Regions from separate parts of the Arthrobacter sp. 05N429 genome, predicted to be linked through region 3. Evidence: riboswitches for the same ligand, from Rfam matches in the RefSeq annotation. Region 3 holds a riboswitch; each other region holds the start of a gene.
What was found. Region 3 has a riboswitch for cyclic di-AMP ahead of AC1DF4_RS07135 (hypothetical protein). Riboswitches for the same ligand answer to the same signal wherever they lie in the genome.
Positions count from the first base shown of each region.

Region 1: it holds a riboswitch for cyclic di-AMP, as region 3 does, so the genes downstream of both, AC1DF4_RS14675 (NlpC/P60 family protein) here and AC1DF4_RS07135 (hypothetical protein) in region 3, are expected to answer to the same signal.
Region 2: it holds a riboswitch for cyclic di-AMP, as region 3 does, so the genes downstream of both, AC1DF4_RS14215 (aggregation-promoting factor C-terminal-like domain-containing protein) here and AC1DF4_RS07135 (hypothetical protein) in region 3, are expected to answer to the same signal.

Region 1 covers NZ_JBFTMQ010000009.1:23,376-26,618, reverse strand. The annotation lists gene AC1DF4_RS14680 (HNH endonuclease) at 1-483, opposite strand, end outside; gene AC1DF4_RS14675 (NlpC/P60 family protein) at 704-1,462, opposite strand; cyclic di-AMP (ydaO/yuaA leader) riboswitch at 1,772-1,941, opposite strand; gene AC1DF4_RS14670 (M23 family metallopeptidase) at 2,078-2,896, opposite strand; cyclic di-AMP (ydaO/yuaA leader) riboswitch at 2,901-3,114, opposite strand.
Region 2 covers NZ_JBFTMQ010000008.1:44,024-47,266, forward strand. The annotation lists gene AC1DF4_RS14200 (phosphatase PAP2 family protein) at 1-93, shown strand, start outside; gene upp (uracil phosphoribosyltransferase) at 106-741, shown strand; gene AC1DF4_RS14210 (glyoxalase superfamily protein) at 834-1,211, shown strand; gene AC1DF4_RS14215 (aggregation-promoting factor C-terminal-like domain-containing protein) at 1,333-2,091, opposite strand; cyclic di-AMP (ydaO/yuaA leader) riboswitch at 2,090-2,250, opposite strand; gene AC1DF4_RS14220 (sensor histidine kinase) at 2,355-3,243, opposite strand, start outside.
Region 3 covers NZ_JBFTMQ010000003.1:38,343-41,585, reverse strand. The annotation lists gene AC1DF4_RS07140 (dihydrofolate reductase family protein) at 395-982, shown strand; gene AC1DF4_RS07135 (hypothetical protein) at 1,041-1,766, opposite strand; cyclic di-AMP (ydaO/yuaA leader) riboswitch at 1,772-1,942, opposite strand; gene AC1DF4_RS07130 (hypothetical protein) at 2,143-2,412, shown strand; gene AC1DF4_RS07125 (DNA alkylation repair protein) at 2,430-2,936, opposite strand; gene AC1DF4_RS07120 (GYD domain-containing protein) at 3,060-3,243, opposite strand, start outside.

The DNA of each region.
Region 1 (3,243 bases), on a different contig from region 3:
CAGCAGGAACGGGTCCCAGGCCGGGGTGGGCTTCTCCAGTTCCTTGATCTGCCAGGTTGTGCCCTTGGGGGGCGCGGGGCTGAAGCTGAGCTTCCATCCCATTTCGCCCGGCGTGTGGTCGCCTTTGGCGTTGTTACAGCGCAGGCAAGCAGCAACGAGGTTTTCCCAGGAATCCGCACCACCCCTGGATTTGGGCTGGACATGATCGATGGTGTGGGCAGCCTTGCCGCAATAGGCGCAACGGTGCCCGTCCCGGCGGAGCACGCCGCGGCGGCTGACGGTCGTCAGGGTGTTGTACCGGGGCCTGATATAGCGATTCAGCAGAATCACCGAGGGCCGGCCCAGGACGTCCTGCGGTCCAACGACGGGATCGTCGCCTTCCGCCACGACACTGGCCTTTCCAGTCAGCACAAGGACGAGCGCCCGGCGGAAGGTCACAACCGCCAGCGGTTCATATCCAGCATTCAGAACGAGAGTGCGCATCCGCATACCTCTTCACGGCCGCACCCGCCAGGGGCACGAGGGCCGGCTGCCCTCTGCATGGTCGGGCTATGGATCGACAAAACAAGAGTAAACACCGAGGTGCCGTTTCACCGAATCTTTTTTTGCCGGCCGCGGCCCGTGTCGGCTGAAGTTCACGTTGCGGCAACGCAAAGGACCCCTGCCGAATGGCAGGGGTCCTTTGCGTAAAAAGCTGTTGTCCTTAGCCGCCGACGCGGATGAAGACCGGGCCGGAGCCGACGTTCACGGTCTGGAGGGAAGTGGTCCCACCGTTCCAGCCGCCGTGAACTGCCATGCCGTTGCCGACGTAAACAGCGATGTGGGCCATGCCCGCGCCACCGTTCTGGTAGTACGCGAGGTCGCCCGGCTGTGCCTCGGCGGCGCTCACGGTGCGGCCGAGGGACAGGTAACCTGCCGGCCAGCCGTGGTAGTTGATGCCCGCAGCAGCCAGCGCGTTCGTGGCGAGTGCGGTGCAGTCCTGGCCAACGCCGATCTGGGCGTAGGCGGCAGCGGCGATCGTGGCGCCCATGCCGCTGGCGACGCCGGCCGGAGCCTTGGTGCCGGCCACGGAAGCGGTGGCCGCGGCGCCGACCTTGGTGCCTGCGGTCTTGGCAGTGGGCGTTTCCTGGACCTTCACGACGGGCTTCGCCTTGACGGGGGCCGCAATGGTGGCGACTTCGGTCTTGTCGTAAGCGATCGAGATGCTGGAAGCAGCCGAGATCGTCGCGGGGGCGGCGGACTGGACTTCGAGCGTCGAAGCGGAGGTGGACTCGCGCTGGACGTTGGCCTCAGCAGCGTTGGCTGCGATACCGCTGGTCAGGACGAGGCCGGAAGCAGCAGCGATGACTGCGGCCTGGCGGCCCATGCCACCGGCGTTGTCTCCGACAGCCTTGGCAATAACAGCCAGCGAGTTGGTCTTGGTGACCTCGGCGCGGTGCCGTGCGATTGCACGAGTAGTCATTAAGTTCTCTCTTTCGTGATCCTGTGGCCGCGCTTTTCAGGCGCGTGCTGAGGACGCTCCGGCATCTTGGGGGTACGCCGGATCGCCCCGAAATGGGTTACTTAGCGAAGGGTGTACTGCGAAGACGCGCCAAAAGCGGGAACTGCATGCAGGTGCATGGCCTGCGGGCCGGACTCAGCAGAGATTGAGGCGGCGGTGTGAGATCCGTTCCGGGCGCCGGCAAGGGCAACCGAGGAGTCGGATTTCAGCGGGCTCGTAAGAGCCGCGCAAGCGCGGTGACGCGCAGCATTGTGGCGTGAAGACACGAAAGTAGCCTCTCCCAATGCCTGCGAGGTGAGCTGTCGGATTCGGATGGGAGTCACCCGGCCGCGCTGCTTCCTGGGAAGCTTTGCGACTTAACCCCAAGGCCTTCTTTCGAAGGCCAAAATTGGTTCCCCCGCCCCTGCCAGACGATGTAATGCGAACGGACCTTGAGCGGTGGCAGAGCTAGGCAATCCACTCAAGAGCGCCAACTTCGGAAAAGTTGGCGTAGGTCAAACTTACAACAGTTGGGACTCAATGTCACATTCGGATCACGGCGTGTCACAAGAATGCGAGAGCGTCCGATCAGCTTTGTTACAGCCAGCCGGTCGGGTCGACAACTTCGCCGTTGACCATGACCTCGAAGTGAAGGTGGCAGCCCGTGGAGGCGCCGGTGGTGCCGCTCATGGCCACGACTTCGCCGCGGGAGACCTGCTGGCCAACCTTGACGGTGTCTGAGGACAAGTGGTTGTAGGTGGTCTCCAGGCCGTTGCCATGGTCGATCACCACGCGGTTGCCGCCGCCGTAAGGGTGCCAGCCGGTGAACGTCACGGTGCCACTGGCAGCAGCCAGGACCGCCGTGCCGCACTGTGCCGAATAGTCCTGGCCACGGTGGAACTCGCCGGAGCCGCCAGTAATGGGGCTGACGCGATATCCAAAGGGCGACGCTGTTTTCAACTGGGCCAGCGGCGCCCCTAGGCTCCCGGCGGAGGCCGCGCGGGTAATCGAACCGACCGACTGGGCGCTCAGCAACTGCTTGAGCTTTCCGTCCGGGTCACCCTGGGTGGTGACGGCGGTCCGGTTGAAGTCGATTTTGGCCTCGTCAGCCGTCACATCAGGCTGGACTGCGGCCGAGATGGATCCCGTGGCCCCCGTGTTGGTGGCCATAACGGGGCCCGTGGCGGGGACGGTAACAGTGAGGACCAGGCCCGTAGCGGCGAGTGCAATGCCGGCCTTTTGCCCCACGCCGCTGGCGGCGGCAAAGTCTGTTACCTGGCGGAACGGGCTGCGGCGGCCCCTGCGTTCGTCACGGTGCGCGTCACGTGGGCGGTCTGCCAGGACGGCGACGGCCGGACGCGGCTCCGGAGCGGGACCGGTCGCACGACGGCGGCCCCTGGCGGTCTGGGTGGTCAAGAACGGTTCCTCTCTGGAGAGCCTGCGAAGTTAGCTGTCGGATTCGGGTCAGAGAGATCAAAGACCCGGTCCGCCGTGGCAGGCGTCCAGACACAGAGGCATCCAAAGAGTCCCTCGGTGGTGTGTGCTTGCCGCTGACGGACTTCACCCCAAGGCTGATTAACAGCCGGAAGTGGTTCCCCCGCCCCTGCCAGAAGGTGACTCTGCTACTGATCCGCTGGCAGAGCTCGGCTTCGGATCAGGTAACGCTTTGGTATCGGTACTAGTGATCAACTATAGGCGATTAAGCCTTGCAGAGATAAATCCGTTATCGAACCTGTGCACAACTCATGGGTCGTCCGATGAGC
Region 2 (3,243 bases), on a different contig from region 3:
ACCGGCAGCGGCACCGGCAAAGACGGCCGGTCCGGCGGTAAGGACGACGTCGGCGCCCGCGGTCCCACGGGCGGGCCACCAGCCGCCGGGTGATAGTTTTGACCCATGCGCACTTTCGTTGTGGACCACCCGCTGGTCGCCCATAAGCTCACCGTTCTGCGGGACAAGAACACCCCGTCCCCGGTCTTCCGCCAGCTCACCGAGGAACTGGTCACGCTCCTGGCGTACGAGGCCACCCGCGAAGTCCGCACCGAACCGGTCACCATTGAGACCCCTGTCAGCACCACGATCGGCACCGCTTTCACCAAGCCCACCCCGCTGGTGGTCCCCATCCTGCGGGCGGGACTCGGCATGCTCGAGGGCATGACCAAGCTTGTCCCCACCGCCGAGGTCGGTTTCCTGGGCATGGCCCGGGATGAAGAGACCCTGGACATCATCACGTATGCCGAGCGTCTCCCCGAGGACCTCACCGACCGCCAGATCTTTGTCCTGGACCCCATGCTCGCCACCGGCGGCACACTGCGCGAGGCCATCAAGTTCCTCTTCAAGCGCGGCGCCTCCGACGTCACCTGCATCTGCCTGCTGGCCGCCCCGGAAGGCCTCGCGAAGCTGGAAGAAGAGCTCTCCGACGCCAACGTGACGATCGTGCTCGCCTCCATCGACGAGAAGCTCAACGAGAAGTCCTACATCGTCCCGGGCCTGGGCGACGCCGGCGACCGCCTCTACGGCGTGGCCGGCTAACCAGCCGCCGGGTTTAGACCCGCCGTCTCGGCGGGTTCACGCGCTTGGGATTGCCCTACCGCAAATCGCTGTCCGGGACTAGCCTGTGCCCCATGGACTGGAAACTTGAGCTTGTCTTTGTCCCCGTGTCCGACGTGGACCGTGCCAAGGATTTTTACGTCAATAAGGTCGGTTTCAACGCCGACTACGACGAGCGGCCCATGGACGGCATCCGTTTTGTCCAGCTGACCCCGCCGGGTTCCGGCTGCTCGATCGCCATAGGCGAGGGGCTCAACGACGCTCCGCCCGGCACCGCCCCCAGCCTGCAGCTGGTGGTCAGCGACATTCAGGCCGCCCACCGGCAGCTCAAGGACAACGGCGTGGATGTCAGCGACGTCGATGTCCAGGACTGGGGGCACTTCGTCTACTTCGCCGATCCCGACGGCAATAAATGGGCGGTGCAGTACCTGCCCAACCGTCCCAACGGCTAGACGCGCCCTAAGCCGAACCGTCCGGCCACGGCTCGGCGGTTCCCGCGGGCTGTCGCCGGCAGAGCTAAGGCCCCGGATCCAGTGGGATCCGGGGCCTCAGCTGAGTCCGACATTCTGGTGTTTAGTACCAGTTGTGGGCGTAGTGGAAGTTCAGGGCGCCACACGGTGAGCCGTAGCGGTCCTTGACGTACTTCAGGCCCCAGTTGATCTGGGTCCGGTAGTTGGTCCGGTAATCAGCGCCCGCGCTGGCCATCTTCTCGGCCGGCAGGGACTGGACCACGCCGTAGGCGCCGCTGCTCTTGTTGGTGGCCGTCGTCTTCCAGTCAGACTCCTTGGTCCAGAGCTTCGTGAGGCACTGCATCTGGTCTGCCGCCCAGCCGTGGGATCCCAGCTGGCTGGCTGCGTAGGCCTGCGCGCCGGCCGGGTCGTCGATGGCAACGGGGGCGGGCGCCGGTGCCGGCTCGGGCGCGGGTGCCGGTGCGGGAGCCGGGGCAGCTGCCGGGGCCGGTGCTTCGGCAGGCTCGATCTCGGTGGACTGTGCCGCGACGTCGCCGGTGGGGATGGTGGCCTGGTTGTCGACCCGGACGCGCTCAAAATCGAGGTGGGTCAGGGGATCCGCCGTGGTGGCTGCTTCCGTGGACGTGCCCGCGGTGGCATTGCGGGCAGCCGTCTCGGAGGCATGCCCGGCGGCGCCGACCCCCACGAGGACCGCGCAGGCGGCGGCAACAACGGCCGCGCGGCGGCCGGTGGTGCCGAAGTTCTGGGCAAACCGGGACAGGGCTGAAGCGGGCTTGGCCGGTTCAGCGCGGTGGCGCGACACCTCGGAGCGGGTCTTCTTCGTAACGCCATCAGGGCGCGTTTTTGGCTTGAATTCAGTCATGATCGCCTCTCAACGCCTGCGGAGTTAGCTGTCGGGTTCGGATGAGGTCATCCGGCCGCACGGAATCTCACGTGTCGGCTTCACCCCAAGGGTGCAAGATCTGCAAATGCCCGGGAACTCTGGGTCCCCCGCCTCTGCCTGGTGCAGCGGAATCCGGGAGGCGGCAGAGTTTGGCGTGCATCCGGATGTGCGGCGTCAGTGATGGCCACACCCTAAAAACCGTACAGGACCAGGCAGCTTAAGTCACATTTAGGTAACGGAGATCACGACGACGGTGTGGCGGCTTGCGCCGCCGGATGCGCCGCCTGGGCCGGGTTTGGCGCGGGCAGCCGCACCACAAACTGGGTCCGGCCGGGCACCGACGTCACACTGACCGTCCCCCCATGAGCCTCAACAATCGACTGCACGATCGAGAGTCCCAGCCCGCTGGTTCCCTCGGCGGAAGTCGGGGGAGGCGGCCCCGTGGAAGCACTCGCGGCGGACGGAGACCGGGGTGGGCGCAGCGGCAGGTGCGGCAAGGGCCGCCGGACGGCTGCGGGCGTCGTCACCGGCACCGGGTTCTTCCGGGAAGCATCCGCCCGGGTGAAGCGCGCAAAGACGCGGCCCACAAACTCGGGGGCGATCCCGGGCCCGTTGTCGGTCACCGTCACCACGGCACTCCCGTCCGGGGTGCGCCCTACGCCGGTCACTACAGTCGTTCCGGGCCCCGTGTGCTTGCGGGCGTTGGAGAGCAGATTGGCCAGCACCTGGTGGAGTTGGGTGGCGTCTCCGCGAACCACCACAGGCTCTTCGGGGAGCTCCAACTGCCAGACGCGGTCCGGGGCCATCACCTTCTCGTCGCTCACCGTCTCCACGGCCAGCTGGGTGAGGTCCACGTCGCTGAGCTTGAGCGGCTGGCCCTCATCCAGCCGGGCGAGCAGGAGCAGGTCCTCCACCAGGGTGGTCATCCGCTCGGACTGGCTCTGCACACGGGCCAGGGACTTCTGCCCGTCGGGGGTGAAGTGCTCGGTCATCCGCATTAGCTCGGTGTAGCCGCGGATGGCGGTCAGGGGCGTGCGCAATTCATGCGAGGCATCCGCCACGAACTGGCGCACCTTCATCTCGCTCTCCTGCCGGGCTTCGAGGGCATTGGAGACGTTGTCCAGCATCAGG
Region 3 (3,243 bases):
CTGCCCCGCACCCTCGGTGGTCTCATGTGTGTGTCGGCCGCTGCTGTAATGCCGGCCTGGCCCCCAGGAATCCACCCGGCCTCACCGCCGGCACATCGGGGGCAGCGCAAAGTGCGTAAGCGCCACAGGCAGGTTCGCAGGCATACTCTTCCTTCGAAAGTAAAGAACCGCGGTGCGGCTATAAATCTAATGCATTCTGCCCCGGGCACGGCCTGAACGCAAGGTTCGGTGCCCGGAGGGCGTCTGTGTCAGCCGATGCCATTTGCCCCGCGTCCGACGCAGGGATGGCCAATCCGGCAATATGCTGCCGCCCGGCCTCGGGCAGTATCCCCCCGCCGCGTCCGCGCCCGGCGTCGTACGCTGGAACCCCTGCAGCCCATTGAAGGAGCCCGCGATGCGCAAGGTCATTCTGATGATGCAAGTGTCCCTGGACGGATTCATCGAGGGCCCGGACCAGGACCTGAGCTGGCATCGGGTCGATGAGGAACTGCACACCCACTTCAACGACTTGCTCCGGACGATGGGCGGCTTTCTGGACGGCCGGGTCACCTACGAGATGATGGCCGAGTATTGGCCGACGGCGGACCAGGACCCCTCGAACTCTGCCCCCGAGAGCGAGTTCGCCGGAATCTGGCGGGACATGCCCAAGATCGTCTACTCCGGGACCCTTGCGAAGGCCGGCTGGAATACCGAGGTGGTGGGCGACGTGGTCGTCGAGGACGTCGTGAAACTCAAGGACCAGCCCGGCGGCGACCTCGCACTGGGCGGCGCCAACCTTTCGGCGGCGTTCAGGCGGCTCGGCCTGATCGACGAGTACCGGATCTACGTCCATCCGGTTCTGATTGGTCGCGGCACCCCCCTTTTCAAGGAGACGGATGCCCTGACGTCGCTCCGGCTGCTGGAGAGCCGCACCTTCGGGAACGGCGTAGTTCTGCTGCGGTACGCGGCCGAGCCGGACACCGCGCACGCAAAAGACCGGTGATCCGCTGCCCCCAAGGCAACCGATCGACCGGTCTTCTGCGTGCTGTTTGCGGTACTGCTTAGCCGGCGCGGACGAACGTCACGGGACCGGTGGCGGTCAGCCAGGACAGCGGGTGCGCCATGGTGGCGTTGACGCCGTTCATGCCGCCGCTGATTGCCTGGCCGTTGCCGGCGTAGATGGCAACGTGGCCGGACTGGACGATGATGTCACCTGGCTGCGGAGTGGCTACGACCTGGCCGTACTTCAGGAAGGCCGTCGGGCCGATGTTGCCGACCGGGATGCCGGCAGCGTTCAGGGCCTTCTCCACCATGGCGGTGCAGTCCTGGGTGATGCCGATCTGGCCGTATGCCATGGACAGCAGTGTGGCGTTGACTCCACCTGCTGCCGGGGCAGCGGCGGGGGCGGGGGTCGACTGGACCTTCACCGTCGCCTTGGCGGCGGGAGCGGCGGGGGCCGGTGCTGCCGGGGCCTTCGGAGCGGCCGCGGGCTTGGGGGCCTCGACCACGGGGGCCGGTGCCGTTTCAACGGCGGGGCGCTCGAAAGTGATCTGGACAGCGGAGTCCGCCATGACCGGTGCACCGACCTGGCCCTTGACGTCAACGGACGACGCCGGGGCGGCGCCGCGCTCGGCCGGCGCATCGGCTGCGTTGGCGGCCATGGCGCCGCTAAGCACCATTCCGGAAGCGGCGACGAGAACTGCGGCCTGGCGGCCGATGGTCCCGGCGGTACGGCGTTTGCTGCGAAGATCGGCGCGCTTGGGCGCATGGGTATTGCTGAAAGTCATTAAAAGGAGCCTCTCCCAATGCCTGCGAGGTGAGCTGTCGGATTCGGATGGGAGGCACCCGGCCGCACTCGGGCCCGATCATTGCGGGCCGTGCGGCTTCACCCCAAGACCCCTGACGAACAGTGGGTCAAAAGTGGTTTCCCCGTCTCTGCCGGACGTTGCTGCGAGTTATCCCCACGGCCGCGGCAGAGTTAGGCAATCGGCTGGGGAGAGCCCGTCTCGGAAACAACAGGCACCTAACAACGGTAACGGAATGATCACGGCATGTCACATTGAGGTAACGGCAGGAAGGGGTTGCGGGCGGTCTTTCCCCACGCCAGACGCCGATTCGGGAATACGATAATGGCATCACCGTTCCCAGAAGCGGAGGCCCCAAATGAACAATCCCGACGTCAACACGCACTGCGTTGCCATCTGCCAGCTGAGCAATGAACCGCCGGAGGACTTCAACGTCAACACCGAGCTGCTGGTACTGGAAAACGGGGAGGTCCACGTCTCCACCTGGGACGCTGAGCCCCGTGACGGCGGCTTCGATGTCCACGTCCTCAACGACCGCGTGGACGCGTTGGGTTTCATGGTGGTCACCGACTGGGAGTTCTTCGACGAAAAAGCCTATGCCGTGGTGGAGCGCCGGCCGGGAAGCTAGGGAATTTTCCCCGGGCGTTAAGGGCGGTCAGATTCCAGCTCGGGCCCGTGCCCGGCCATCAGGGCGGCGCGTCGCAACCAGCCGTCAGGATCCCTCACCCAGCGGTCCAGAACGCTGTCCGCGCGGACCCTGCCGACGACGTCGAGACCCGCGATCAGGGGGCCGACGACGTCGGTGGCGAGCGGGTCCACCAGGGCGCTCAGCTGTGCGCTCCGGACGAAGCCCTCGATCCGCGTCAGGTCCGTGTTGGTCAGCAGCCGGACGCTCGATTGCAGGAGGACGACGGCGGCGAGGCGGCGTTCGAAGACCGGCACCTGCCACAACTCGGAGCTAAGCGCCGTGACGTCATCGTGCGTGAGCCCCGGATAGCGCCGGAGGGCATCGCGGACAGTTCCGCGCACGGCTCCGACGGATGCGCCGTAGTACCGGTGGCCACTTCCATGCCTGGCCTCGGACTCCTCGGCGCGGCCCCACGACGACTCGCGCTGGAGCGCAAGGTCGATGAAGTCGCCGGCATCACTCATGGGGCCATTCTTTCGCATCCGGCGGCGCGACTGGATCCCCTGCAGGCCGGCGCCGAACTGCCCCCGTCGATTCCACTAGTAGCCGCAGGGCAGCGGAGTCCGGTGTCGGCCTGGCCCGGTGTCCTACTGCCCGGGGGGCCGGTAAGTCGGCGTCTTCTTCGCCGCATCGTCAAGATCCTCCGGCGTCAGAAGCGGCTTCAGGCGCACGTTCACAGAACCGGATGAATTGATCATGAGAGAAAGCGCGGCGGCATCGGCCGGCGCCGGGACCTCGAAGACCCCCAGCACGTCCCGCTCCCCGAAGGCG